3 regions of the Streptomyces auratus genome follow, and region 2 is predicted to be linked to each of the others. Evidence: riboswitches for the same ligand, from Rfam matches in the RefSeq annotation. Region 2 holds a riboswitch; each other region holds the start of a gene.
What was found. A riboswitch is a leader RNA that binds a small molecule or an ion and turns the genes downstream of it on or off. The one in region 2 is predicted to bind cyclic di-AMP.
Positions count from the first base shown of each region.

Region 1: it holds a riboswitch for cyclic di-AMP, as region 2 does, so the genes downstream of both, BKA18_RS22215 (C40 family peptidase) here and BKA18_RS27065 (M23 family metallopeptidase) in region 2, are expected to answer to the same signal.
Region 3: it holds a riboswitch for cyclic di-AMP, as region 2 does, so the genes downstream of both, BKA18_RS33855 (C40 family peptidase) here and BKA18_RS27065 (M23 family metallopeptidase) in region 2, are expected to answer to the same signal.

Region 1 is NZ_JBNGCB010000003.1:578,545-588,302, reverse strand. It holds gene BKA18_RS22240 (DUF5691 domain-containing protein) at 1-778, shown strand, start outside; gene BKA18_RS22235 (cobalamin B12-binding domain-containing protein) at 838-1,296, opposite strand; gene BKA18_RS22230 (esterase/lipase family protein) at 1,672-2,619, shown strand; gene BKA18_RS22225 (peptidoglycan DD-metalloendopeptidase family protein) at 2,891-4,774, shown strand; gene pcrA (DNA helicase PcrA) at 4,796-6,997, opposite strand; cyclic di-AMP (ydaO/yuaA leader) riboswitch at 7,537-7,706, shown strand; gene BKA18_RS22215 (C40 family peptidase) at 7,714-8,853, shown strand; gene BKA18_RS22210 (hypothetical protein) at 9,076-9,429, opposite strand; gene BKA18_RS22205 (C40 family peptidase) at 9,755-9,758, shown strand, end outside.
Region 2 is NZ_JBNGCB010000003.1:1,690,534-1,700,291, forward strand. It holds gene BKA18_RS27055 (M16 family metallopeptidase) at 216-1,565, shown strand; gene BKA18_RS27060 (M16 family metallopeptidase) at 1,604-2,986, shown strand; cyclic di-AMP (ydaO/yuaA leader) riboswitch at 3,195-3,351, shown strand; gene BKA18_RS27065 (M23 family metallopeptidase) at 3,364-4,143, shown strand; gene BKA18_RS27070 (GntR family transcriptional regulator) at 4,423-5,112, shown strand; gene BKA18_RS27075 (HPr family phosphocarrier protein) at 5,514-5,795, opposite strand; gene BKA18_RS27080 (bifunctional acetate--CoA ligase family protein/GNAT family N-acetyltransferase) at 6,015-9,038, shown strand; gene BKA18_RS27085 (DUF5998 family protein) at 9,077-9,667, shown strand; gene BKA18_RS27090 (alkaline phosphatase family protein) at 9,667-9,758, shown strand, end outside.
Region 3 is NZ_JBNGCB010000003.1:3,220,605-3,230,362, forward strand. It holds gene BKA18_RS33840 (adenosylmethionine--8-amino-7-oxononanoate transaminase) at 1-408, opposite strand, end outside; gene bioB (biotin synthase BioB) at 401-1,576, opposite strand; gene BKA18_RS33850 (8-amino-7-oxononanoate synthase) at 1,733-2,947, shown strand; gene BKA18_RS33855 (C40 family peptidase) at 3,141-3,614, opposite strand; cyclic di-AMP (ydaO/yuaA leader) riboswitch at 3,619-3,786, opposite strand; gene BKA18_RS33860 (hypothetical protein) at 4,097-4,405, opposite strand; gene BKA18_RS33865 (ATP-dependent Clp protease proteolytic subunit) at 4,411-5,046, opposite strand; gene BKA18_RS33870 (hypothetical protein) at 6,315-6,569, shown strand; gene BKA18_RS33875 (hypothetical protein) at 6,859-7,167, shown strand; gene BKA18_RS33880 (hypothetical protein) at 7,622-7,936, shown strand; gene BKA18_RS33885 (hypothetical protein) at 8,006-8,536, opposite strand; gene BKA18_RS33890 (sensor histidine kinase) at 8,533-9,758, opposite strand, start outside.

The DNA of each region.
Region 1 (9,758 bases), 1.1 Mb from region 2:
GATCGTTGTGGAGGCGCCGCACGAGTGCGACGCGGCGATGCAACGGGACGGCGTGGCCCCCAAGCCGCCCTCCGGGCGGGGCGAACGGTCCTGGTGGCTGGGCCAGTTGGTGGAGGCGACGCCGCTGGACAGCTGGCGCGAGCGCTTCACGGGCCGGGAGCCGGCGGCGATCGTCGCGCTGCCGGTGGCGGACGACTGGCGGACGGAGCTGCACGATGCCTGGTGCCGGGCCGCGGTGCGCCAGCAGAGCGCCGACTGGGCGCGGGCGCTGCTGGGTGCGCCGGGCGCACCGTCCCAGGCCGCCGAGGTCTCACCCGCAGGCTCGTCGCGGGATCTGACGAAGCTGCTGGCCGTGCTGCCGGGGGACGAACGGGCCCGGTGGGTGGCGGAGTTCATCGCGGCCCACGGCTTGTCGGACGCCTTCCGGATGCTCGGGGTGTGCGCGGTCCCCTGGGCGGAGCCGCTGGGCCGCGCCGTCGTCGATGCGCTGGACATCGCCCGGGACGCGGGCAGCTATCCCTGGAGCTTCAGCGGGGTGATGGGCCTGGCCGAGCGCTGCCTGGACCCGGCAGCCGCGGACCGTCTCGACATGCTCACCGCCGTCACGGACGAGCCGGAGGGCGCCTCACCTGGCTCCGGCGGCTACTGGTCCGAGGCCTTCCAGCGCCTGGTCGGCACCCTGCGCCTGCGCGCCACGATGCATGCCGAACTCACGCCGCCGCCCGCCGCCCCCGCGCCGGCCGGGGAGACCGGGGAGACCGGCCGGAGGACGCCATGACCCGCCGCGCCCCGGCCGCCCCAGAGGGTGTCCGCGCGGTGCACGTGCCCAGCTCCGCCTCAGACCGCCAGCGAGCGCACGTTCGCCTGGACCCACTCCACGATGGAGGCGGTCGTCGCGCCCGGCGTGAAGATCTCCGCGACGCCCTGTGCCTTGAGCGGCGGGATGTCGGCCTCGGGGATGATGCCCCCGCCGAAGACCTTGATGTCCGCCGCGTCGCGTTCCTCCAGGAGGGCGATGACCTTCGCGAAGAGGGTGTTGTGGGCACCGGAGAGGATGGACAGCCCGATCGCGTCGGCGTCCTCCTGGATCGCGGTGTCGACGATCTGCTCCGGGGTCTGGTGCAGCCCGGTGTAGATCACCTCCATACCGGCGTCGCGCAGCGCCCGCGCGATGACCTTGGCGCCCCGGTCGTGCCCGTCCAGGCCCGGCTTGGCCACCACCACACGGATCGGCCCCGACCTGCCCGCCGCGCCCTGGCTCCCCGCTTGCGCCCCGTCCTGCCGAGCCACACCCATCACTGCCTCCAAGCCATGCACGGCACTGTGGTGCCGCCGAGCCGACAATCGATCGCGCGGCCGCGATCCGGCGGCCACGAGCGTGAACGAACGTTATCGCCAGCATCCCGTACCCAGCCGTTTCGTGACATCCGGGGAGGGGGAAATCACACCTGGGACACGTTCGCTATGCGCCGCGTTCCACGTGTCGTTACGCCACGGCCTCGTGGCGCAGCGCACGCGGGCCGGGCGCACGGGGAGCCGCAGCCGAACCACCGCGCCGCCGGGCGCGCATCAGGGCGGGCCACGCCGCAGGCCCGCCATCGCTGCGCATGGCTTCCCACGAGGGCATACGGGGGTCACAGTCGCCTCCCGCGTGCCGTTCGGGAGGTCGGCATGCAGGCCCTGCCCTTTCTCTCCGCACCCCTTGCGCTCGCGCGCCTTCTTGCCGCACCGCTCCAGTGCGCGCGCCGGCTCCCCACCCGCACCTCTCCCCTTCTCCTCCGCAGCACGGTCGTCGACCTGGCGGTGCTCGCCGCCCATCTGCTGCTCTATCCGACCGGTATGTCCCAGGAACGCCCCGCGCCACATCCCGCACCACCCCCGGCCCCCGAGCCTCCCGACGGGCTCCGGACAGACGGGTGCCTGAAGATCCCGCAGCCTGCCGTCGCCGCGCCCACGCTGCTGCCGACCGAGGGCCGCGCGCATCCGCCGGTCCTCCTGCTCCATGGCTTCATCGACAACCGCTCCGTCTTCGTCCTGCTGCGCCGCTCACTGCACCGGCACGGCTGGTGCCATGTCGAGGCGCTCAACTACTCCCCGCTGACCTGCGATCTCCGTAAGGCCGCCGAGTTGCTCGGCCGTCATGTGACGGAGGTGTGCGCGCGGACCGGTCATCGCCGGGTGGACATCGTGGGCCACAGCCTCGGCGGCCTCATCGCCCGCTATTACGTCCAGCGACTCGGCGGCGACGCCCATGTCCGTACCGTCGTCACGCTCGGCACCCCGCACTCCGGCACCCGTATCGCGCCCCTGATGTCGGCGCACCCGATCGTCCGGCAGATGCGGCCCGATTCCGAGGTGATCGCGGAGTTGTCGCTTCCGGCACCGAATTGCCGCACCCGATTCGTGGCCTTCTGGAGTGAGGCGGACCAAGTGATGATTCCGGCCACGACGGCCAGAATCGATCACCCGGATGTGATCGCCGACAATGTGCATGTCGCCGGCGTCGGACATCTCGCCCTGCCGGTCAACGCCACCGTCGCCGCCGGAATACGCGCGGCACTGACATCGGCGGAGGAGGCGCAAGGAGAAGGAGCGGCGGACGCCATTTCGGTGGCCTGACCCGAGCCCGCATCGGTGGTCCGACCCGAGCCCGTACCGAGGGTCCACTGCCGCCTCGTGCGACGCATCAGCGGCGTCCCGCGGGCGACACGATCTTGTCGTGTTGTCGAACAAACCTCGAACGAGGCGCCAAGAGCCCGCATGGGACCGCCGAAAGGCGGCCAAATGCCCGGTCTGGCCGAACGTAAAACCAGTTGAAGATTGTCGCCATCGCAAACCGCCGGGTACAGTCGCCGCTAATTCTCCTGCTGCCGAGGCGAAAGAGAAGTTGGTGAACGACCGTCACCCATCGGAGGCTCAGCCTTCGACCGGCTCTGCTTCCGACGCCTCGTATGCGCACTATCCGGCCTACGACTCCTACGGGCAGCAGTCCCCGGCCGGCACCGCCCAATACGGCGACGGCGACCCGCTCTTCGGCTCGCTCCCCGGCTCGTACGAAACCGGCATGTACGACACCGGCACCTATGACACCGGGATGTACGACACCGGTACCTACGACACGGGTGCGTACGGGATGAGTGCGTACGGCACGGGCACCTTCCACACCGGTGTGTATGGCGGCGGGTCCTGTTCCACGGACGGCGGCCAGGCCGTCGACTCCTACGGCACCGGCGCGTACCCCACGATGCAGTGGGACACCGGCGCCTATGACACCGGCGCCTATGCCGTCGCGGACCCGCAGGCGGCCGCCGGGGGCTACGACCCGTACGCGCACACCGCCTACGGGCAGCCGGCGCAGGACACCACCGGGTACTCCTCCTCGTCCGCGTACGACACGGGCGGGTACGAAACCGCCGGATACGAGACGACCGCGTACGAAGCCACCTCTTACGGGTACGGCGGGTTCGACACCGGAAGCTTTTCCACCGGCGGCTGCGACACCGGCGGTTACCCGACCGGCAGTTACGACAGCGGTGGTTACGACACCGGCAGTTACGCCACCGGCGCTTACGACACGGCCGAGACCTTCGAGAGCACCGGCGGCTTCGACGCCCTCGGCCGGCAGGCCACCGCGCTCCAGGAGACCGGGAGCCACGAGGCCACGGCGATCTGGTCGACCACCGACCAGGGCCTGATCGCCGGCATCCCGGCGCAGGCCGGCCCGCCCGCGGCCGAGACCGCCCACTGGGACAACACCCCGTGGGACGACACCGCGCCCTTCGAGGCCGCACCCGCCGGGAGCGACCGGCACGGCAGCGGCCCGTACGAATCCGACGGCTACGACGGCTACGACACCGGACGGCACGGCACGGACGGCAACTCCCCGGCCGGCGCCGGTGAGGCCGAGGGGCACGGCGAGCTGGGCGACGCCGCCGCCGTGGCGGACGCCATGACGCAGGCCATGCCGATCCCCGTCGCGGCCGACGCTCCCGCCGGCCGCCGGGCCGCCGGGCCGGAAGCCGGGAAGGCCGCCCGCGGCCGGGGCCGGCGGCGCCCGGTGAAGCGGTCGGCGCTGCTGACCGTCGCCGTCCCCTCGGTCGCCGCCATGGGCGTCTGCGCCGTGGCCGCCGCGTCCGTCGCCCACTTCGGCGGGGACGACAAGGCCGAGGCGACCGCGCAGGCCGCGCCCGACCCGGGGGCCGTCAAACCGGCCGCGGCCAACAGCAAGCTCGACACCCAGCTCGCCGGACTCAGCGCCAGCGCGGACGACTTCCGCGACCGGGCCAGCCGTACCCAGGAGCGGATCGACCTCAAGGAGCGCCAGGCGCTGGACCGCAAGCGCAAGGCGGAGGCGGCGGCCCGCAAGGAGGCCATGCGCCCCAAGTTCGTGCTGCCGGTGACCCAGCACGGGCTGAGCGCGCTCTTCGGCCAGGCCGGCGTCAACTGGATGTCCGTGCACACCGGAATCGACTTCCCGGTCAGCTACGGCACCCCGGTCATGTCCGCCACCGACGGCACCATCCGCACCCAGTGGAACTCCGCCTACGGCAACATGGCGATCGTGACGGCGCCCGACGGCACCGAGACGTGGTACTGCCATCTGAGCAGCACCAAGATCCGCTCCGGACAGGTCAAGGCCGGTGACCGGATTGCCTATTCGGGCAACTCCGGCAACACCACCGGACCGCACCTGCACTTCGAGGTGCGCCCGGGCGGCGGCGCGGCGATCGACCCGCTGCCGTGGCTGCGCGACCACGGCCTCAACCCGAACTGACCGCCCCCCGTACGGCGTCCGTTACAGCTTTTCCACCGGCGCATACCGCAGCAGCAGCCGCTTGGGCTTCTCGCCGCCGAAGTCGATGGTCGCCTCGGCGTTGTCGCCGCTGCCCTTGACGCCCACGACCGTGCCGAGCCCGAAGCTGTCGTGGGTGACGCGGTCGCCGATGGCCAGCGCGACCACCGGGCGGTCCTTGGTGCGGCGGGTGGCGAAGCCGCTCGGCCCCTTGCCGCGCGACGACAGGGCGGAGCCGAGGCCGCCACCGCCCGACAGTGCGCCCATCGACGCGGACGGCGTCGCCTGGCCGGTCCGCTTCCACTCGACGTACTCGCCCGGGATCTCCTCCAGGAACCGGGAGGGCGGGTTGTACGAGGGCTGGCCCCAGGCGCTGCGCATCGTCGAGCGGGTGACGTAGAGGCGCTCGCGGGCGCGGGTGATGCCGACGTAGGCGAGCCGGCGCTCCTCCTCCAGCTCCTTGGTCTGGCCCAGCGCGCGCATGTGCGGGAAGACGCCGTCCTCCATGCCGGTCAGGAAGACCACCGGGAATTCCAGGCCCTTGGCGGTGTGCAGCGTCATGAGGGTGATGACGCCGCTGCCCTCCTCGTCCTCGTCCGGGATCTGGTCGGAGTCGGCGACCAGCGCGACCTGCTCCAGGAAGTCGGCGAGGGTGCCGGGGTTCGCCTCGCCGCGGTCCTGCTCGAACTCCAGGGCCACCGCGGCGAGTTCCTGGAGGTTCTCGATCCGGGTCTCGTCCTGCGGGTCGGTGGAGGCCTGGAGCTCGGCGAGGTAGCCCGTACGCTCCAGGACCGCTTCCAGGACGGTGGCGGGGCCGGCGCCGGACTCGACGATGGTGCGCAGCTCCTCCATGAGGACGTTGAAGCGCTTGACGGCGTTGGCGGAGCGGGCCGCCATGCCGTACGCCTCGTCGACCCGGCGCAGCGCCTGCGGGAAGGTGATCTTCTCGCGGAGCGACAGGGCGTCGATCATCGCCTCGGCGCGGTCGCCGATGCCGCGCTTGGGGACGTTCAGGATGCGGCGCAGCGGGACGGTGTCCTCGGGGTTGGCGAGCACCCGCAGATAGGCGAGGACGTCGCGGACCTCCTTGCGCTCGTAGAAGCGCACGCCGCCGACGACCTTGTAGGGCAGCCCGACCCGGATGAAGATCTCCTCGAAGACCCGGGACTGGGCGTTGGTGCGGTAGAAGACGGCGACATCGCCGGCCTTGGCGTCCCCGGCGTCCGTCAGGCGGTCGATCTCGTCGGCGACGAACTGCGCCTCGTCGTGCTCGGTGTCGGCGACGTAGCCGGTGATCCCGGGGCCGCTGCCGGCGTCCGTCCAGAGGTTCTTGGGGCGGCGGTTCTCGTTGCGCTCGATGACGGCGTTGGCGGCGGACAGGATCGTCTGCGAGGAGCGGTAGTTCTGCTCCAGCAGGATCGTGGTCGCGTCGGGGTAGTCCTCCTCGAACTGGAGGATGTTGCGGATGGTGGCGCCGCGGAAGGCGTAGATCGACTGGTCGGCGTCACCGACGACGCACAGCTCGGCCGCGGATTCCGCGGGGCCGACCAGCTCGCGGACGAGGGTGTACTGGGCGTGGTTGGTGTCCTGGTACTCGTCGACGAGGACGTGGCGGAAGCGGCGGCGGTAGTGCTCGGCGACATCGGGGAAGGCCTGGAGCAGATGGACCGTCGTCATGATGATGTCGTCGAAGTCCAGGGCGTTGGCCTCGCGCAGCCGCGACTGGTACATCGCGTACGCCTCGGCCAGGGTCTTCTCGAAACCATCGGATGCCGTCCCGGCGAAGGTCTCCTCGTCGATGAGCTCGTTCTTGAGGTTGGAGATCTTCGCGCTGAAGGACTTGGGCGGGTAGCGCTTGGGGTCCAGATCCAGATCGCGGCAGACCAGGGCCATCAGGCGCTTGGAGTCGGCGGCGTCGTAGATCGAGAAGGACGAGGTGAAGCCCAGCTTCTTGGACTCGCGGCGCAGGATGCGGACGCAGGCGCTGTGGAAGGTGGAGACCCACATGGCGTTCGCCCGGGGGCCGACGAGCTCTTCGACGCGCTCCTTCATCTCGCCCGCGGCCTTGTTGGTGAAGGTGATCGCGAGGATCTGGCCGGGGTGGACATGGCGCTCGGCCAGCAGATGAGCGATGCGGTGGGTGAGCACCCGGGTCTTGCCGGAGCCGGCGCCGGCGACGATCAGCAGCGGGCCGCCGGTGTGCACCACGGCGGCCTTCTGCTCGTCGTTGAGCCCTTCGAGCAGCGCGGCGGGGTCGACGGCGGGGCGGGCGGCGCCGTCGCGGTAGTAGGTCTCCCGGGGGCCGGGCGCGTCGTATTTCCCGCCGAAGAGGTCGTCGGGGATCTCCTCGGGGGCCGGCTCGTGCTCGTCCTCGGGAGGCGGCGGGGGCTCCTCGCCCTTGTGGCCGAGGTCCGCCAGGAAGCTGTCGTCAAAGAGGCTGCTCATCGCCCACCGAGTCTAGGCCGCCGCACTGACAGCCCGCCGCGGAGTGCCGATTGTCGGCGGAATTCGGGGCTCCGGGGCGGTCCGCAGGCCGGGGGGCCGGGTCCGGGGCAGCCCGGGCGCGGGTCGTCTACCCGAATCCGACATCTGCCACAACAACCCCCGGATCGCGTTCAGGTCACAAAAAGGTTTCGGGCATATCGAACATCAGCCTTCACAGGAGCCACACGAGTTGGCTAACGTCCTCGCTCAGGCAGCCCGCCTCCCCGCGTACGACAGCGTCCGCACGGGCCGCCGCGCCGAGTCCGGCCCTGCCTCACGGCACCCGGAGCCGGGGACCCACCAGCACCACCGGGGTGAATCGATCCGTACGGCCGTCTCAGGCGGACGTAAGGACCGTAGGGCAAGCCTTCCGTCATCGACACCGCCCGAACCCGACAGCTAACCCGGTAGGCGGTCCACGGAAGGAGTTGCCGGCCTTGGCGTCCCATCGCAAGCCGCGCACCAGCGTCCTCACCTCGCCCGGAGGCCGCCGTACGGCTGCCGGGCTCACCACCGCAGCCCTCGCGTCGGTCACTCTGCTCTCGCAGTCCGCCGACGCGGCCCCCCGAGCGCCCAAGCCCTCCATCGAAGAGGTCAAGAAGAAGGTCGACGACCTCTACCACCAGGCCGAGCTGGCCACCGAGAAGTACAACGGGGCCAAGGAGCGCGCCGACGAACAGCGCCACACCGTCGACGGCCTGCTCAATGCCGCCGCCAAGCGTGCCGAGCAGATGAACCGGTCCCGGCACCAGCTGGGCATGTTCGCCTCGGCGCAGTACCGCACCGGCGGGATGAACCCGACGGCGCAGCTGATGCTCGCCAAGGACCCGCAGCAGTTCTTCGACCGCAGCCACCTCATGGAGCGGCTGACCGGCCGGCAGAAGCAGGCCGTCACCGACTACCAGGAGCAGGCGGCCGCCGCGGCGCACCAGCGGGTCAAGGCGACCGACAGCCTGGAGCAGCTGCAGAAGTCCCAGGCCTCCCTCAAGGAGTCCAAGCGCTCCGTCCAGGACAAGCTGTCCGAGGCCCGTCAGCTGCTGTCCCGGCTGACCGCCCAGGAGAAGGCGCGGCTGGCCGCGCTGGAGCGTCAGAAGGAGGCGGCCGCCAAGCGCAAGGCCGAGGAGGAGGCGCGCAGGCAGCAGGAGCGCGAGCGCCAGCGGCAGCAGGACGGCGGCGGTTCGACGGGCGGCCAGACCGGCGGCGGCAGCTCGACCGGCGACTCGTCCTCCACCAAGGCCGAGCAGGCGCTCGCCTTCGCCCGCGCCCAGATCGGCAAGCCGTACGTCTGGGGCGCCACCGGCCCCAGTTCCTACGACTGCTCGGGGCTGACGCAGGCGGCGTACAAGGCCGCCGGCGTCACGCTGCCGCGGACCACCTGGGACCAGGTCAAGGTCGGCCAGCGGGTGGCCACCAAGGACCTGCAACCCGGTGACCTGGTCTTCTTCTTCGACGACATCAGCCACGTCGGGATGTACATAGGCGGCGGCAAGATGATCCACGCGCCGCACCCGGGCGCCAGCGTCCGGGAGGAGTCGATCTACTACATGCCGATCTACGGGAGCGTCCGCCCGGGCTGAGGCCCGGCGCCCTGTGCTCCCCCACGGAACCACCCCCCACGGTCACCCCCCACACGCCACCGCGCGGCCGTCGCCTCCGAATACGGAGTGCGAGGACCGCGCGGTGTGCTGTTGTGGGGCGGTGGTCCGCTACCCGGAATGCCGGGGCGCCGCTCAGATTCGGACCGGGGCGCCGGGCAGGTCCGGACCGGGGCGCCGCTCAGGTCCGGACCGGGGCGCCGCTCAGGTCCAGAGCACCGCGATGAAGATGTTGGCCACCGTCAGCGCACCGACCGCGCCGAACAGCGGCTTGGCGATCGTCTCCTCGTCCCGCTTGACGTAGACCAGCGCCAGGATCACCACCAGCACGGCCATCTTGATGCCGATCTTGATGGTGTTGACGTGGTGGCCCTGGGCCTCGTTGAGGCCGACCAGCGCGACGCCGGTGACCAGCATCGTCAGCGCGCCGTGCAGCATGGCCGGCACGAAGCGGGCGGTGCCCGCGCCCATCGCCTTCATCTGGGTCAGGAAGCCGCCGAGCAGGGCGGCGATGCCGATGATGTGCAGGCCGACGAAGAGATTGATTACTACGTCCATAGTGCGGGATCGTAGCCGCCGCATAGCACGGCCCTGCGGGCAGGGCGCCCACAATCGTCGCTTCGGTCAGGCCGGACCGGTACCGGCCGTGCAGCCGCCGACGGCACGGTCATCCGCACATCGGCACCGGTCGAAAGCGAACAATGCCGGGCAATCGGACTCCCCGGCGCGACACCCAGGCTTAGCGTCCTCCTCCAGGCGGTCGACTCCCCGCCTTCGCCGGCCCCCCACCGGCGTCCTGTCGGCCGCCTCGCCGCGAGGTGCGGCGGCGGCTCGTTGCCCCCCGTGACGGACCGCCGCCGGCCCCCGGCTCAAAGGGAAGGAAGTGA
Region 2 (9,758 bases):
GCGGGGGATCAGCCCGCGCATATCTCTGAGTCTGACGCGGACCATTGTGGACCGCCGCACTGACAACGCCGACCGCGACTCCCCCTTCGGCCCCCGTGGAAGCCGCGCAGGGCGCACGTACCGGGCCGGACACCCGGGAACTTCGCCAGATCCCGACGCGCTTGCATACAGTGACAGAACTTCCTCGCAAGCGGATCGAAGGGACGTACATGCCCATGGGTCACACGGCCACAGAACAAGCCGGCTCCGGCGGCCTGACAGCGACCGAGCACCGGCTGGCCAATGGCCTGCGCGTGGTGCTCTCCGAAGACCACCTGACCCCGGTTGCAGCGGTCTGCCTGTGGTACGACGTCGGCTCCCGCCACGAGGTCAAGGGCCGTACGGGCCTGGCTCACCTCTTCGAGCACCTGATGTTCCAGGGCTCCGCGCAGGTGACGGGCAACGGTCACTTCGAGCTGGTGCAGGGCGCCGGCGGTTCGCTCAACGGCACCACGAGCTTCGAGCGCACCAACTACTTCGAGACCATGCCCGCCCATGAGCTGGAGCTCGCGCTCTGGCTGGAGGCGGACCGGATGGGCTCGCTACTGACCGCGCTCGACGACGAGTCCATGGAGAACCAGCGCGACGTCGTCAAGAACGAACGCCGACAGCGCTACGACAACGTCCCCTACGGCACGGCCTTCGAGAAGCTGACGGCCATGGCGTACCCGGAGGGCCACCCGTACCACCACACGCCCATCGGGTCGATGGCCGATCTCGATGCGGCCTCCCTGGAGGACGCGCGGGCGTTCTTCCGTACGTATTACGCACCTGGCAACGCCGTCCTGTCGGTCGTCGGCGACATCGACCCCGAGCAGACCCTGGCCTGGGTGGAGAAGTACTTCGGCTCGATCCCCTCGCACGACGGCAAGCAGCCGCCGCGCGACGGCACGCTGCCCGACGTCATCGGCGGCCAGCTGCGTGAGGTCGTCGAGGAGGACGTGCCCGCCCGCGCCCTGATGGCTGCCTACCGTCTGCCGCACGACGGCACCCGTGAGGCGGACGCCGCCGACCTCGCGCTGACCGTACTGGGCGGCGGCGAGTCCTCCCGTCTGTACAACCGGCTGGTGCGCCGTGACCGCAGTGCGGTGGCCGCCGGCTTCGGCCTGCTGCGGCTCGCCGGCGCGCCCTCGCTGGGCTGGCTGGACGTGAAGACGTCCGGCGGGGTGGAGGTCCCCGCCATCGAGCGCGCGGTCGACGAGGAGCTGGCTCGCTTCGCCGCCGAGGGGCCGACCCCGGAGGAGATGGAGCGCGCACAGGCCCAGCTGGAGCGTGAATGGCTGGACCGGCTGGCCACGGTCAGCGGGCGCGCCGACGAACTGTGCCGCTTCGCCGTCCTGTTCGGCGACCCCCAGCTCGCGCTGAGCGCCGTCCAGCGCGTCCTGGACATCACCCCCGAGGAGGTGCAGGCGGTCGCCAAGGCCCGGCTGCGCCCCGACAACCGCGCGGTGCTGGTCTACGAGCCGACCGAGCCGACCGAGCAGAACGACGCCGCCGACACCGAGGAAGGGCAGGCGGACCAGTGAGCGACGCCACCACCCACGCCGACACCCCTGTGAGCACGATGGACTTCCACCCGCAGCCCCGGGGCGGCGCGCCCAAGCCGTGGGCCTTCCCGGCGCCCGACCGCAGCCAACTGCCCAACGGCCTCACCCTGCTGACCAGCCACCGCCCCGGTCAGCAGGTCGTCGCCGTCGAGATCAACCTCGTCGCTCCGCTGGACGCCGAGCCCGAGGGCCTGGACGGCGTCGCCACGATCATGGCGCGGGCGCTGTCCGAGGGCACCGACAAGCACGACGCGGAGGAGTTCGCCGCCGAGCTGGAGCGCTGCGGCGCCACCCTGGACGCGCACGCCGACCACCCCGGCGTACGGGTCTCCCTGGAAGTGCCGGCCTCCCGGCTGCACCGCGCGCTCGGCCTGCTCGCCGATGCGCTGCGCGCCCCCGCGTTCCCGGAGAGCGAGGTCGAGCGGCTGGTCCGCAACCGCCTCGACGAGATCCCGCACGAGCTCGCCAACCCGGCCCGGCGCGCCGCGATGGCGCTGTCCAAGGAGCTGTTCCCGGCCACGGCCCGCATCTCGCGCCCGCGCCAGGGCACCGAGGAGACCGTCGCGCGTATCGACGCCGCGGCCGTCCGCGCCTTCTACGACGCCCATGTACGGCCCGCCACGGCCACCGCCGTCATCGTCGGTGACTTCACCGGCGTCGACCTGGACGCGGCCCTCGCCGACACCCTCGGCGCCTGGAGCGGTTCGACGGCCGAGCCGCTGAAGGCCTCGCCGATCGTCGCCGACGACACCGGCCGCGTGGTGATCGTGGACCGCCCCGGCGCCGTCCAGACGCAGCTGCTCATCGGCCGCATCGGTTCCGACCGGCACGACCGGGTGTGGCCTGCGCAGGTCCTCGGCACATACTGCCTGGGCGGCACCCTCACCTCCCGTCTGGACCGTGTGCTGCGGGAGGAGAAGGGCTACACCTACGGGGTGCGCGCGTTCGGCCAGGTGCTCCGCTCCACCGCCCCCACGTCCCCCGAGGGGGCCACGGGTGCCGCGCTGCTCGCCATCAGCGGGTCGGTGGACACCGCCTCCACCGTCCCGGCGCTCGAAGACCTGTGGAAGGTGCTGCGCACCCTCGCGGCAGAGGGGCTGACCGACGACGAGCGGGATGTCGCCGTGCAGAACCTCGTCGGGGTCGCGCCGCTGAAGTACGAGACCGCGGCGGCCGTCGCGGGCACGCTGGCCGACCAGGTGGAGCAGCATCTCCCGGACGACTTCCAGGCGCAGTTGTACGCCCGCCTCGCGGAGACCGGCACGGTCGAGGCGACCGCGGCGGCGGTCAGCGCCTTCCCCGTGGACCGGCTGGTGACGGTCCTCGTGGGTGATGCGGCGCAGATCGCCGAGCCGGTCAAGGGGCTGGGCATCGGCGAGGTGACGGTCGTCAGCGGCTAGTCCGCGTGACGGAAGGTCATATATCGACAAAGCGGCTCCCGTGGCACTCACTCGCCACGGGAGTCGCTGTATGTCCGTTTTCTTACGGCTGGTTGCGCCGGTTCTTGTGGCATCCCGCACAAAAAACGGCATCTGTTTGCCCAGGGAAAGTGGCCCCGTTTAGCGTCGGTCCGGCTGTTCGTCACAAGTCCGCCACAACAGTGGCACCGGGCAGTCATCGCCGAGTCCCCGTACGGCGCGAGCCAGGGGAGCCGGGGACCCACACGTCCCTTGGGGTGAATCGGACTCCTCTCCCGAGGAGCCCGTAGGAGACCTTCCTGCTCCGAACCCGTCAGCTAACCCGGTAGGCGAGAAGGAGGGAAAGGACAAGCCCGTACATGGCGTTCATCCGTGCCACCGGGAAACACCGCCGCGCCGACCGCCCTGCCCGGACGACCCGGAAGGTCGCCGGTATAGCCACCCTTGCGGCCGGCGGTGTGGTCGCCTCCGTGGCCTCGCCGGCGCTGGCCGCCACCGATGTGGCACCCGCCCACGACACGGGTCTGCAGCAGGCCGTCGTACTGGGTGACGAGCTCGCCGGCCACGTTGCCGCCCAGGCCGACGCGCAGCGCGCCGCCGCGGAGTCCGCCGCCGCGCAGGCGAAGGCCGAAGCCCTGGCGAAGAAGCAGGCCGATGAGGCCAAGCGCCGCGCCGAGGCCGTCCACAAGGCCAAGGTGCGCGCCGCCCGCGACGCGGAGCGCAAGCGCCTGAACACCTTTGTCGCGCCCGTCGCCGACTCCTACATCTCCACCGGGTACAAGGCGTCCAGCAGTCTGTGGTCCTCGGGCAGCCACACCGGCATCGACTTCCACGCCGCCTCCGGCACCAGCGTCCATGCCGTCGGCTCGGGCACCGTCGTCGAGGCGGGCTGGGGCGGCTCGTACGGCAACAACATCGTGATCAAGATGAACGACGGTACGTACACCCAGTACGGTCACCTGTCGTCGTTCGCCGTGTCGGTCGGCCAGCACGTCACCCCCGGCCAGCAGATCGCCCTCTCTGGTGCCACCGGCAACGTCACCGGCCCGCATCTGCACTTCGAGGCCCGCACCGGCCCCGACTACGGCTCGGACATCGACCCGATCTCCTACCTGCGCGCGCACGGCGTCAACGTCTGACCTCCCGCTCGCCCGCCCCGCCGCCCGGGAGCCTCGCACCGCGCTCCTCCCGAAGCCCCGGTCCCGCGACCGGGGCTTCGGCGCATGGGGCGCGGCGTTCCGGCGGCGCGGTGCCGGGCCCGGGGTGCGCCGGATACGAGGCCGACTCGGCCGCGACTTCCGGCCAAAAATATCCATGAATATTCGATGCCCGTCGGAAAATCCCCTCCGGTCTAATAGAGTCACGGAAAAGCCGCCGACCGGTGGCGATTCCAGGGGATTACGGCGGAGGCTCGGGAGATGCGAGGCCATATTTCCGCGCATGCGGTGTGCACGGCGATTCGCGACGACATTGTCTCCGGTGCGCTGGCGCCGGGGAGCCGGCTGATCGAGGAGATTCTCGCGGCCCGCTACGGCGTATCCAGAGTGCCGGTCCGTGAGGCGCTGCGGACCCTGCAGTCCGAGGGCTTCGTCACCACCCGCCACCACGCGGGGGCCTGTGTCGCCGAGCCCACCGAACAGGAGGCCGCCGATCTCCTGGACATCCGCGCCCTGTTGGAGCCGCTGGGCGCCGCCCGCGCGGCCGCCCGCCGCAGCCCCGCCCACCTCAAGGTGCTCCGCGGTCTGGTACGTCTCGGCCGCGAGCGGGCCCGTCACGGCAATCCGGCGGACCTGCAGCAACTCGACGACTGGTTCCACGAGACACTCGCCCAGGCGGTCGGCAGCCCCAGTCTGACGGCGCTGCTGACCCAGCTGCGGCGCAAGATCGAGTGGATGTACGCCGTGGAGCCGCCGGCCCGGGCCGGCGAGTCGTGGGACGAACACGGTGCCGTGCTGGACGCGGTGGCCCGGGGGGACGCGGAGCGGGCCCGTGCCCTGATGGCGGCCCATGTCGAGCGCTCGCTTCCGGTGTACCGGCTGCGGCGCCCGCTCAAGACCGAGGTGAGGGATCCGAAACCGCCCGTCAACACGGTGCGCGTCCGCCCTTAACAACCGTCCCGTATACAAAGAAGTCCCACACGCGAAGAAGTACGGGAAGCACGGGAAGTGTGGGACGTGTGGAACGGGTTTCGGTGCGGCGAAGTGAGCTCCCCGCTCCGGCGGTATTCCGCCGGTATTCGGGTGCCCATTCTTCGGCGCTGCAGATGGTTAATGGTGCGCGTTTTACGGCACCGGAATGCCATGCCTGACGGTGCGCACTATTTCTCGCCCGTCCCGGATTTCCGGGCGGCCGGGGAATTCCGGTGCACCCGCGCGGTCATGCGCATGCGGCGACATCGCACACCGTTGCCCCGCCTCGGACTCAGGGCGCAGTGAAACGGCCCCGCCGCGGCAGCCGGTGACCGGTTACCGCGGCGGGGCCGCCGCATACAGCAGGGAGTCCGAGGGGCTCAGACGGTCTCGGGGAGCTCCTCAAGACCCTCGGCGACGAGCTTGGCCAGGCGGTCGAGCGCGGCCTCGGCGCCCTCGGCGTCGGAGGCCAGCACGATCTCCTCGCCGCCCTGGGCGCCCAGGCCCAGGACCGCGAGCATGGAGGCGGCGTTCACGGGGTTGCCATCGGCCTTGGCGATCGTTATCGGGACGCCGGAGGCGGTGGCCGCACGGACGAAGATCGACGCGGGGCGGGCGTGCAGGCCCTCGGTCCAACCGACATTGACGCGGCGCTCTGCCATGGTGTTGCCCTTCAAAGTCGTGACTGTTGTCTAGACCAGTCTCTCACGATGGCGGACGTGCTCCACCAGACGTGCGTCCTGGCCTTCGCCGCCCCTGGTCCCCAAGGGAGGCCGGTCGGCCGGGCCGTGCCGTACGGACTCCACGGCAGCCCCGGCCTGCTCTGCACCCCGAGCGTACGCGCGCCGCCCGTTGTCGGTGCCCGGTCGTACGCTGTCCGCATGCAGAAGTCGCAGGACCACGCGTACCCGACCCACTGGGAAGCAGACGTGGTGCTGCGTGACGGCGGCACGGCACGGATCCGCCCCATCACCCCCGACGACGCCGAGCGGCTGGTCTCGTTCTACGAACAGGTCTCGGACGAGTCGAAGTACTACCGCTTCTTCGCGCCCTACCCGCGCCTGTCCGCCCGCGACGTGCACCGTTTCACCCACCACGACTACGTCGACCGGGTCGGGCTCGCCGCGACGGTCGGCGGCGAGTTCATCGCCACCGTCCGCTACGACCGGATCAACGACCAGGGGTTGCCCGCGAAGGACCCCGAGGACGACCAGGCGGAGGTCGCCTTCCTCGTCCAGGACGCCCACCAGGGCCGCGGCGTCGCCTCCGCCCTCCTGGAGCACATCGCGGCCGTCGCCCGCGAGCGCGGCATCCGCCGGTTCGCCGCCGAGGTGCTCCCGGCGAACTCCAAGATGATCAAGGTGTTCACGGACGCCGGCTACACCCACAAGCGCACCTTCGAAGACGGCGTGGTCCGGCTGGAGTTCGACCTGGAGCCGACCGAGCAGTCCATGGCCGTGATGCGCGGCCGCGAGCAGCGGGCCGAGGCCCGCTCCGTCCAGCGGCTGCTCACCCCGCGCTCGGTCGCCGTCATCGGTACGGGCCGCGCCCCCGGCGGCGTCGGCCGTACGGCCCTGCGCAGCCTCCTGGACTCCGGCTTCACGGGCCGGGTGCACGCCGTCAACCACGCCTTCCCCGAAGGCATGCAGCGGCTGGACCCCGAAGGGGTGCCGGCCGTCCGCGCGCTGCGGGAGATCTCCGACCCGGTCGATCTCGCCGTCATCGCCGTGCCCGCGGACAGCGTCCCGGACGTCGTCCGCGACTGCGGCGAACACGGTGTCCAGGGCGTGCTGATCCTGTCCTCCGGGTACGCCGAAGCGGGCCCGGACGGCAGGGAGCGGCAGCGCGACCTGCTCCGCCAGGCCCGTTCGTACGGCATGCGGCTCATCGGGCCCAATGCCTTCGGCCTGATCAACACGGCCCCCGGTGTCCGGCTGAACGCCTCCCTCGCGCCCCAGATGCCAGGCGCCGGCCACATCGGCCTGTTCACCCAATCCGGTGCCATCGGCATCGCGCTGCTCAGCGGACTGCATGCGCGCGGCCCCGGCGACGGCAGCATCGCCGGTATCTCCGCCTTCGTCTCGGCAGGCAACCGCGCCGACGTCTCCGGGAACGACCTGCTCCAGTACTGGTACGAGGATCCGGACACCGACGTCGTGATCCTCTATCTGGAGTCCATCGGCAACCCCCGCAAGTTCGCCCGGCTCGCCCGCCGCACCGCCGCCGTCAAACCGGTCGTGGTCGCCCGGGGTGCCCGGCACAACGGCACCGCCCCGCCCGGCCACGCCGTCCCCACCGTCCGCGTCCCCGACAGCACCGTCGCCGCCCTGATGCGCCAGGCGGGCGTGATCCGCGTCGACACGGTCACCGAGCTGATCGACGCCGGGCTGCTGCTGGCCTCCCAGCCGCTGCCGGCCGGCTCACGTATCGCCATCCTGGGCAACTCCGAGTCGCTGGCGCTGCTGGCCTACGACGCCTGCCTGACCGAACGGCTGCGCCCGCAGCGGCCGCACGTCCTGACCTCGGCCGCGACGCCCGACGACTTCCGGGCCGCGCTCGCCGGGGCACTGGCCGGCGACGGCTGCGACGCCGTGGTCGTCACGGCCATCCCCTGGGTGGGGGAGGGGGCCGCGGTCTCCCCGGGCGGCGGTGAGGGCGCCGCACTCGCCGCCGCTCTGCGGACCGCCGCCGAGGCCCACCCGGAGAAGCCGGTCACCGTCGTCCACCTCGCGATGAACGAGCTGGCGGAGACGCTCGCGGCACCCGCACCCGCACCCGCACCCGCACCCGCACCCGCACCGGCGTCCGGGCCCGACGCCCCCGCCGGGGACCGGGCGCCCCGCCCCGAGGACCCGGCCCCGGCACCTGCCCGGCCCCCGGAGTCCGCTCCGCCCCCGCGCAGCCCGTCGCAACCCGCACGCCCCCTGAGCCCCCCGGGACCGCCACCCGCCCTCGCCGCCCCGCAGCCCGCACCGGCCCGCGACCCCGGGACCATCACCCCGCCCCCGCGCCGCGCAGCCCCCCTCCGCATCCCCGCCTACCCCGCCGCGGAGCGTGCCGTCCGTGCCCTCGCCGAGGCCGTCCGCTATGCCGCGTGGCGCCGCGAGGCCGCCGATCCTGGCCGGGTGCCCGAGTACGACGACATCCAGGAAACGGCGGCCGGCGCCGACATCGAGCGCCTCCTGGGCCGGCTCACCCTTGACGTCCCCACCGGCCGCTCCGTCCCCGTGCCGCCCGAGGACGCCGAGGCCCTGCTCGCCCGTTACGGCATCCACACCCGCCCCGTCCTTGCGGCCCCCGACCCGGACACCGCCGTCCGCGCCGCCGCCCGCCTCGGCTATCCGGTGGCCCTCAAGACCACCGCACCCCATCTGCGCCACCGCGCCGATCTCGGCGGCGTACGCCTCGACATCGCCGGCGAGCGGGAACTCCGCCGCACGTATGCCGAATTGACCGATTTCCTGGGCTCACCGGAAGAGCTGCGTCCGGTCGTCCAGTCGATGGTGCCGCGCGGCGTCGACACCGTCATCCGGGCCGCCATCGATCCGGCCGCCGGCGCCGTCCTCTCCTTCGGCCTGGCCGGTGCGCCCTCCCAGCTGCTCGGCGACATCGCCCACCGCCTCATCCCCGCCACCGACCGCGAGGTCGCGGAACAGATCCGCTCGATCCGTGCCGCCCCGCTGCTGTTCGGCTGGCGCGGCTCCCAGCCGGTGGACACCGCCGCGCTGGCCGAGCTGCTGCTGCGGGTGTCCCGGCTGGTCGACGACCATCCCGAGGTCGTCGCCGTGGACCTCGAACCGGTCGTCGTCGCCGCGCACGGCCTCTCCGTCCTGGGAGCCTCCGTCCGCCTGGCCAGGCCCCCCGCCACCACTGACCTCGGCCCCCGCCGGCTGCCCGTCTACTGAGGCTCTCGCGGCCCGGTACGCCCCGTAAGATGGACCCCATGGCTAAGACCGGTACGACGACCCAGGGACTGCGTGCGGCGATCGAGCGCAGTGGTTATTACCCGACGCTCGTGGCCGAGGCGGTGCAGGCCGCGGTCGGTGGTGAGCCGGTGGTGTCGTACCTCGTCCATCAGGAGACGACCTTCGACGCCAACGAGGTCCGCCGTCATGTCACGGTCCTGGTCCTGACCGGCACCCGCTTCATCGTCAGCCATACCGACGAGCAGGCCGCCGACGCCACCTCCCCGTCGCCGTACGCCACCACCTCCACCGAGTCCGTCAAGCTCGGCCGGATCTCGTCCGTGGTGCTCAGCCGCGTGGTCGCCAACCCCGAGTCGTACACGCCGGGCCAGCTGCCCCGCGAGGTCGTGCTGACCATCGGCTGGGGCGCGGTCGCCCGCCTGGATCTGGAGCCCGCCGCCTGCGGCGACCCCAACTGCGAGGCGGACCACGGCTACACGGGCTCCTCCACCGCCGACGACCTCTCGCTGCGGGTCAGCGAGGCCGGTGACGGACCGGACTCGGTGCGCGAGACGCTCACCTTCGCCCAGGCGCTCTCCGAGGCCACCGCGGCCACCACCACCCGCTGATGACCCACACCGTCCCCGCCTGGCCGGAACCCGAACCGCTCGACCCGCTGGGCGCCCCCGTACCGCAGTACGGCACCGGCTCGCTCGCCGA
Region 3 (9,758 bases), 1.5 Mb from region 2:
CCAGTACTGCAGGCACATCTTCACCGCGACCTCGACCGACACCGAACCGGAGTCCGCGAGGAAGACATGCTCCAGCGGCTCCGGGGTGATGTCGACCAGCCGCTTCGCCAGCCGCACCGCGGGCTCATGGGTGAGCCCGCCGAACATCACATGGCTCATCCGCCCCAGCTGGCCGTGCGCGGCGTCGTTGAGCACCGGGTGGTTGTAGCCGTGCACCGCCGACCACCACGACGACATGCCGTCCACCAACTCGTCCTGGCCCTCGACCGGTTCGGCCAGCCGGAGCCGGACCCCGGACGCCGACTCCACCAGCAGCGGTGCGGCCCGGCCGGGCATCGGCCCGTACGGATGCCACACGTGCTGCCGGTCGAGCGCCAGCAGTTCGCGGGGGGAGAGCGGCTCAGGCATTGGGCGGCAGCTCCGTACCGGCGCCCCGTCGGCGCACCGAGACCAAGTCGCGGCGGGTCTCCTCGGGCGGCGCGGGGATCGTGGCGGCGGGCGCCCCGTCGCCGGACGCGCAGCCGGACTCCGCGCAGCCGGACTCCGCGGTGTCCGCCCCGCCGCAGCCCGGGCGGCGGTGCTCGGGCAGCGTCGTGGTGTCCGTGCCCTCGACCTCGAAACCGGCGTCCGCGATCATCGCCAGATCGTCCTTGCCGGCCTGGCCCTCGCTGGTCAGATAGTCGCCGAGGAAGATGGAGTTGACCAGGTGCAGCGCCAGCGGCTGCATGCTGCGCAGATGCACCTCGCGGCCGCCGGCCAGCCGTACTTCGATGTCCGGGCAGACGAACCGCACCATCGCCAGAATGCGCAGCGCGCGCTGCGGGGTGAGGTTCCACTCCTTGCCGAGCGGGGTGCCCTCGAACGGGATCAGGAAGTTCACGGGGACGGAGTCGGGGTCCAGCTCGCGCAGCGCGAAGACCACATCGACGAGATCGGCGTCGCTCTCCCCCATACCGGCGATCAGCCCGGAACAGGCGGACATACCGGCCGCCTGGGCCTGCTGGACGGTGGAGACCCGGTCCGAGAAGTCGTGCGTGGTGCAGATGTCGCCGTATGTGGCTTCCGAGGTGTTGAGGTTGTGGTTGTACGCATCGGCGCCCGCCGCGTGCAGCCGGTCGGCCTGGCCCTCGGAGAGCAGACCGAGGCAGGCGCACACCTCGATCCCCTCGTTCTGCTCCTTGATGGCGGAGATCGTCTCCGAGACGCGGTCCACGTCCCTGTCCGTGGGACCGCGGCCGCTGGCCACCAGGCAGACCCGCTTGGCCCCGCCGGCGACCCCCGCCGCGGCCGCCTTGGAGGCGTCGTCCGGCTTGAGCCAGGTGTACTTGAGGATCTCCGCCTTCGACCCCAGCCGCTGGGAACAGTACGAGCAGTCCTCGGGGCACAGGCCCGACTTGAGGTTGACGAGATAGTTGAGTTTGACCCGCCGCCCGAACCACTGGCGGCGCACCTTTCCGGCCGCGGCCACGACATCGAGCAGTTCGTCATCGGAGGTCGCCAGTACGGCCAGCGCCTCTTCGCGGGTCGGCAACTCGCGCCGCAGTCCCTTGTCCACCAGTGTGTTCAGCAGGTCCATGGCGTTGATCCTGGCGTACGGCACCGTCCCCGGCCAAGGAGGATTCCCACAACGACCCAGGATGCAGGTGTGTGTATCGCCACACTGTGGGCCTGCGGAACGACCGCTAACGTCTAGCGACAGCCCACAATCGAGGCCCACCGACGAAGGACGCCGATGCCGCAGGACTCCGCCCCCACGCTGCTCCGCGACGGCTCGCCGGCGGCTCCCGCCGAGCCCCGCCGGCCGGCCCACGGCGCCGCCTTCGACTGGCTGGATGAGGCCCACGACGAGCGCCGGCGCGCCGGACTGGTCCGCACCCTGCGTCCCCGCCCGGCCGACCACCCGCTGCTCGACCTGGCCGGCAATGACTACCTCGGACTCGCCCGGCACCCCGAGGTCACCCGTGGCGCGGCCGCGGCCGCACACCGCTGGGGCGCGGGCGCCACCGGCTCCCGGCTGGTGACCGGCAGCACCGAACTGCACGCCCGGCTGGAGTCGGAACTCGCCGCCTTCTGCGGCTTCGATGCCGCTTTGGTGCTGTCGTCCGGATATACCGCCAATCTGGCCGCGGTCACCGCGCTCACCGCCGCCGGCACCCTGGTCGTCTCCGACGCGGGCAACCACGCCTCCCTCATCGACGGCTGCCGGCTCTCCCGGGCCCGCACCCAAGTGGTCCCGCACGCCGATCCCGAGGCCGTACGCGCCGCGCTGAACGGTCATGACGGCCGGGCGCTCGCCGTGACCGACTCGGTGTTCTCGGTCGACGGCGACGCCGCCCCGCTCCCCGCCCTCGCCGAGGTCTGCCGGACGCGGGGCGCCGCACTGCTCGTCGATGACGCACACGGCCTGGGCGTCCTCGGGGAGGGCGGCCGCGGCGCACTGTGGGCGGCCGGGCTCGCCGGCGACGGCGATGTGGTGACCACCGTGACGCTCTCCAAGTCGCTGGGCTCCCAGGGCGGTGCGGTGCTCGGCCCGGCCCGGGTCATCGAGCACCTGGTCAACACCGCCCGGTCGTTCATCTTCGACACCGGTCTCGCCCCGGCGGCGGCCGGCGGTGCGCTCGCCGCGCTGCGGCTGCTGGGCCGTGAACCCCAGCGCGCCGCCCGGGCCGGGCAGGTCGCACGGAGGCTGCACGACCGGCTCACCGCGGCGGGCCTGGTCGCGGTGCGGCCGGACGCCGCGGTGGTCTCGGTACGCGCCCCCTCGCCGGAGGCGGCGGTCGGCTGGGCCGCCGACTGCCGCGCGGCCGGCCTCGTCGTCGGCTGCTTCCGGCCCCCGTCCGTACCCGACGGGATCTCCCGGCTGCGGCTGACCGCCCGCGCGGACCTGACGGACGACCAGATCGACACGGCGGTCGGCACGATCCTGGCCACGGCGCCGACCGACTGAACCCGGGGGCTCGAAGTGGCGCTTGCCCGATGAGCGGCACCGCCGTCGGCGCGGCAGCACCGTCACCGGTCGGTGCGCAGGCGGAAACCGCCCGCCCACCCCGGCGGTCAGCGGTCGGCCCCGTTGCCAGGCAACCCGGGCAAAGCGCTTACGACCGCCGGTAATTGACGGGTTGTACGACGAGCGCGCCGGGTCAGCGCACCCGCCCGTACCAGACCCCGGGGCTCCAGATCCGTTCCAGCCGCACCGTGCTCCCGGCCTTGGGCGCATGCCACATCCTGCCGTCCCCGGCGTAGATGCCCACGTGGTAAATGCCGTTGGCCGAATGGAAGAAGACCAGGTCGCCGCGCCGCCGGGAGTCGGCCGTGACGTGCCGGGTCCGGCTGTACTGCGCGGCGGCGGTTCGGGGCAGGGCCCGGCCGGCGCGCAGGAACGAGTACAGCGTCAGCCCGGAACAGTCGAAGGCGTCCGGCCCTTGGGCGCCGTACTGGTAGGGGGAGCCCCTCTTGGAGGCGGCGACCCGCAGCGCGTGTGCGGACACGGAGGCGGCTTCGGCGCCCCCGGTGGCTCCTGGGGTGATGGTCGTCCCGCCGAGCGTGACCAGCGTCAGAGCGGCGACGGTGCCGGTGCGCGCCAGCAGATTCGGCGTATGCATGCGCACAGTCATGCGCAAACCCTTCGTCAGCCGCCTGCGAAGGAAGACCTGTCGGGTTCGGGCAGGCGAAGATGCCCGGCCGTGCGTACGGCTTCACCCCAAGGAGTCCGCCGGCCCGTGAAGGCCGTGGACCCCGTCCTGCTCGGGTCCTCCGCTCCCGCCGATCCAAAAGCGTCGACCGGACATCCGGACGGCGGCGGGATTAGGCGCCCGTCCGGACCGCCCCGTCGCTGTGGCGGGGTCTTGTCGTCGAAGGGATCCTCACGCACCCGCCGCCCAAAGTCCGAGCTGAAAATGCCGTATGTGAGATGGGTCACATTTGGCCTGAATGGTGGGTTTTGTTCCCTCGGGTGTCAGGGTCCCGGCTGTCGCACGCCCCGGACCAGGAGCGAAACATCCGGGACCCGAGAAAATCCGGGTGAACCGGCAATTCGGGGGTGGTTCGCGACGGGCGTGCGCGCTACGCCGTATGGGCAGCCGTACCGCGTGTCGCGTCAGCGCTCCGCGGGCGGCGGCACGGCCACGAGCCCGGCCCGCCGTTCGCCGTCCAGCACGCGCAACGCCCGGGCCAGCGTGTCGCGGTGCAGTTCGCTCTCGCCGCGGTGGTGCATCAGCGTCAGTGCGTCCCGCAGTCCGGCGGCCTTGCCGACCAGTGCCTGGGCGGCACGCAGTCCGCTGTAGGTGCCCCCGCCACGGGCCGGGTTGATACGGCCCAGCAGATCGAGCACCTCCAGATAGCGGTCGATCAACTCACCCTCGGCACGTGTGAGGGCGGGCAGCGGCGGGAGTTCGGGGGGCAGCATCCGGATCACCGCGCACTGAGGGGAGGGGCCGACTGCTTGCGGTGCCGGGTGAGGCCGTCGATCAGGCCGTACTCCTGGGCGGCGTGGGCGTCGAAGATCTTGTCGCGCTCGATGTCGGCGGCGATCCGCTCGCGGGGTTGTCCGGTGTGCCGCGCGAGCATCTCCTCCAACATCTCGCGGGTGCGCAGCAGTTCCTCCGCCTGGATCTGCAGATCGGTGGCCTGGCCCTGGATCGGCTCATGGAGGGACGGCTGATGGATCAGTACCCGGGCGCCGGGCAGCGCCAGCCGCTTTCCGGGGGTGCCGGCGGCCAGCAGCACCGCGGCGGCGGAGGCGGCCTGTCCCAGGCAGACGGTCTGCACGTCGCACGACACGAAGTTCATCGTGTCGTAAATGGCGGTCATCGCGGTGAACGAGCCGCCGGGGGAGTTGATGTAGAGCGAGATGTCCTGCTCGGGCGCGGCGTGTTCGAGGTGGATGAGCTGTGCCATCACGTCGTTGGCGGAGGCGTCGTCGACCGGGGTGCCCAGGAAGATGATGCGCTCGCTGAGCAGCTTGGAGTAAGGGTCCATGGTGCGCGTGCCCTGGGAGGTGCGCTCGGTGAACTCCGGAAGGACATGGCGGGCCGTCGGCGGCAGCATGTCTGCTCCTCTCTCTTTGTGAAAAATGTACAGGACGTACATCCCGTGAGAATGGGAGCACATCCTGGTGATCAGCTACAAGTCCCAGGTCAGAGGCTGTTTTCCTGTTCGCTGAGGGCGGATATCTCACAAGCTGTTCCTCGAACTGCGGCACAAGGTGGAGACCCTTCGGATGACCGGGCGGGTCGTCGAGTGCTCGATCGACGAGATGGGCCGGCCGCGGGTATCCAAGGGCGCCGCCCTGCGGATCCCGCCGAACGGGCCGTGTGATGTGGGCGTTACGGGCGATATCTTGACGCTGAAATGACGCTCGTGGCGCTCATTTGACGCTAGTCCTGATGGGTCGTCAGTCGCTTATGCGGCGCTGGTCAGATGGTCTGCTGGCAACGCAGGTGTGGCAGGTTGCCGGGAATTTCGTGGTGCCAAGCGGTCGTGCTCGGCCACATGTGTGGAGAGCCCAGCAGGTTCTTCGTCTGCTGGTGGTACAGCGCAAGCAGCTCGCTGACCTGCGAATATGGCAGCGGTGGGGACTTTGCCGGGACCGATGGCCCGGGAATGGTCCGAATCTTGGCTGATGCAGACCTTGGGGCTGCGGCTCTGTTGGATTGGCTGCAGCCGCCCGCTCCGAGCTGACGGTCCCACCTGGCGCAGGTTGTCGGAAGCGTCTTTTGCCGTCCAGGTGGTCTAGATCAGGAGCGTTCTCTCAGGTCAGGTCCTTGTGGTCCAGGTGCGTCGATGCTGTTGGTGAGACGCGTGTGATAGCAGGTGAGAGGTGAGGAACCCCGTCGGTTGGTTCCGGCGAGGTTTGCTGCGTTCGGGATGAGCCTGGTGCGTGGTGTTCGACGCGGTCTTGCTGTGTTCCGGCTCGCCGTTCTCGACGGCGTAGGGAGGGCAGCGGTGACGATGCGGGTGCGGTGGCCGAAGTGCAGCAGAGGGCGGGGACGTTACGAGGCAGACGAGGGCCGTGGCCTTCACGGGCGCAGATGTACCCGAGGCCAGGGAGTGCGCTCCGTCGCATTGTTCTGGTTGTGCATTCTTGGACCTCAATTCTTGCGCGGTCGCGGTGTCCTGGGCGTGCAAGAGGCCGTGAGACCGCAGGCGTACGCCAGGCAGCGCGTGTGCCGGAATGCGTCGTTGCGGAGGGGGGAAGGGCGGGGGAGTGCCGTACTGCTTGGGTGCCCGGGCGACATGGCCGAGCCTTGGCATAAACGCCGCGTCGAATGACGTGACCGGATGACGCAATGCACTGTCGCAGCTGTGGAAGATCAATGAGCACGTCAAATGTTCTGCAGCGGACTCGGAATCTGCGCAGCCGGGTGGAGGGCCGGCAGTGTCGCAGCGCCACCGCTTTCGGTCCGGAGAGCGCAGGGGAGACCACGTATGCCGAGCGGATGCTCGACCGGCTGACCCGCGGGATGCTCGTACTGTTGGACACCGGCTTCGACGGCTGGCCCTGCTGCATCAGCTCCGCTCCACCGGGGCGGTTTTCCTGTGCCGGTCCGGGGCCCGGCGCATCCCTCTGATCACCAAGCGGTTGCCGGACGGCTCCTACCCGTCGACCTTCGGCATGGGCACGCTGACGGTGCGAATCGTCGAAGTATGGATCACCGTGAACTACCAGGACGGCACCGTCCGCCGCGAGCAGTGGCGCTTGGTCACCAGCCTCACCGACCACACCCGCTACGCCGCCGGCGAACTGGTCGCGCTGTACCACGAGAGAAGGCAGGCCGAGACCGCGTACTTCTCGATCAAGGCCACGATGCTGGACGGCCGCATCCTGCGCTCGCGCCGCCCGGAGGGGTCGACCAGGAGGTGTACGCCGTGCTGGCCGTCTACGAGGCACTCGTGCAGGTCACCGCAGACGCTGCCGCCAGCCGACCGTGTCTGGAACCGGACCGGATCAGCTTCACCGTTGCCCATGAGACGGCCCGCGACCAGGTCACCACCGCCACCGGGATCCTCCCCGGTGAGGTCACCCTGGTGGGTGCGATCGGTCATGCCGTCCTGGACAACCTCCTGTCGACCAACCGCTGGCAGCGGGCCAAGGCCGCGGCCTCGGTCCTGTCCGCCCGCCGGGTGCGCCGCATGGCGGTCGTCGACGCCCTGCACACGAGCGGATGATGCGCCGCCATGAACCGCCCATCGCGGTCGTCGGCGGACATCGTGGCCCGGATCCCCTCGGAGGATCGCTGTACATGGCCAAGGGCGCTGCAGTACGTCGCGCCCGCCGCGAAGCCGCCGCAAGGCGCACGCTTCAGCGTCACAGGGCGTCCGGGGGTGCTCGCTGACACCATCGAGCGATACGTCACCGGCCATCGGTGGTCAGATCCGGCCGAGAACGACGAAACACCGCCGCCCCGTTGGTGTGGTCGCCCAGGATGCGGTCGTGCTGAATTCCATGAGCCCTCGCCGCGCGGCCCTGGTCGCCGTAGCGCTGGCGGTCCTCGGGCTGCGCCACCGATTCCCCGTCTGAGCACCAAAAGCGGCTGGACAAAGCCGCTGGCCTGGCTGAGTTCAAGGTCACCTGCACCAAGGACATGTGGGACCGCACCCGCGCGACAGCGGCCGTGACACGGTGCGCTCAGACAAGTTCGACAAGGTCAATCCGGTCAAGCTCGGCGGCGACCGAGGAAAACGCGGCCTGATCCAGGTCACGCTCACCGGCCCGCAGCTGGTGGAGTACCTGCGCAAGCTTGACCACGACGCCCACGGCGGCTTCGACTTCGACGGTGACAACGACGACGAGCCGCTGGCTCGGCGTATGTACGACGCCATCGCCCCCGTCGTCGACCACATCAAACAGGGCCGCCCCCCGCAAACCGTCCCGCAGGCAGTCGTCGACGACGCGGTCGCCGCAGCCCCCTCCGCCACCGGTGCAGGCAAGACCTGAACCATCCGCCCGCCTGCAAGGGCGACATCTGCCCGTCAGGCGCGCCATCTTGGCCGTAGCCGGAGGTGATCAGCCTCCGGGTGAGCTTGACCCTGGCAGGCTGGAGGTGGCGTGCGGCCGGGATCCGGCGCAATAGAGGGGGCCGAGGAACTCGCTGCCACCACGGATGGTGATCCCGATGTTGACGGGGGTGGGGTCGGTGGACCGCTGAGCGCTGACGGCAGTGCAGACTATCTGGCTGACGGCGTGCGGCGAGAGCGCGCTCACGTCCACGGGCAGTAACACGTCCACCTTGCCGGTGCCGGCCGTGGCGTGCACGAGTCCGGGCGAGATCGGCACCTCGGTGCTGAGTCCGCGGGCCTGCTCACTGGGGGTGGGGCCGGCGAACAGGGTGTTGACCGCGGCTTCGGCGGTCGTCGGGCCTGCGACCTGCCGTACCACAGGGGTGGGCCCGGCCGGGCCCAGGAAATACAGGCTGGCGGTGGTCTTGATCCCGGTCGCCGGTCTGTCCAGCGGCATGACTCCGCTGGGGCGGATGGCACATCCCGAGGCGGCGATGGCGACAACCGGCAGCAGGAGGAGGAAGCAGCGGGGTGTCATAGTGTCTCCTCGCTCTCGGCCGACGGGCGCAGAGGCAGGGTGAACCGGAAGGATGCTCCCGCGTCCACACCGTTTTCCGCCGTGATCGCTCCACCGTGCAGGCGTATGTTCTCGGCACTGATCGACAGCCCCAGGCCGCTTCCTTCGGAGGGTGCGCGGGCGGAGTCGGCCTTGTAGAAGCGTTCGAAGACATGCGGCAGGACCTCAGGAGGCAGCCCTGGACCGTGATCGCTCACCTCGAACAGCACGCGGTCGGTCGTGGCCTCGGTGCGGATGCGGATTGGAGACGCGCCGTGACGTAGGGCGTTGCCGACGAGGTTGGCGATCACCACGTCGACTCTGCGGGCGTCGAGACGGGCTCGCACCCCGTCCTGGAGGTCTGCGGTTACGCGGTCCAGCCAGCTGCGCCGGCTGAGCGCCTTGAGGACGAGTTCGGTGACGTCGACGTCCTCCAGCTGGAGGTTGGCGGTACCGGCGTCGAACCGGGAGATCTCCATGAGGTCTTCCACCAGTCGGGCCAGATTGGTGGTCTGATCGATGATCAGGCGTACCGCGGTGGCGCTGTCCGGCAGGAGGTCGGGCATGTCATCGACGAGGACGTCGGTGACGACCGACATCGCCGCCAGCGGGTTGCGCAGCTCGTGGGAGACGTCGGCGGCGAAGCGGCGGGCGTTCTCCTCCATCCGTCGCAGTTCGCTGACGGTGGTCTCCAGGGCAGCCGCCGTGCTGTTGAACGTGCGGGAGAGATCCGCGAGTTCGTGGGCGCCGGACACGGCGAGGCGGACGTTCAGTCGCCCCGCACCAAGTTGCTGGGCGGCCTCATTGAGGTCGCGAACGGGACGCAGGACGCCCCTGGAGAGGAGCAGTGCGAGAAGCAGCGCCAGCAGTACTCCCGGCACGACGCCGCGCTGCGCGGACAACCACAGGGCGTCGAGGGTCTGCTGTTGCGTATTGAGGGAGGTGACCAGGTAGGCCCGGAGCCCCGAGGGGGTGGCGGATGTACCGGCGTAATTCACGCTGAGGCCGACCGTGAGCAGCGGTTCGCCATCATGGACAACTCGCTGGTAGCCGCCGTGCGCAGCGGCCGTGGCGTCCTTGAGCTCGTTGCTGATCAGAGACGATGGGTCGGTGGGCGCGCTGGCCGTGAGGCCGTCGTACCGTGCCAGGACGCGCCAGTCGTGTGCGCTGCCGGCCGCGACGTGCGCGGCGAACTGGTCGAGCC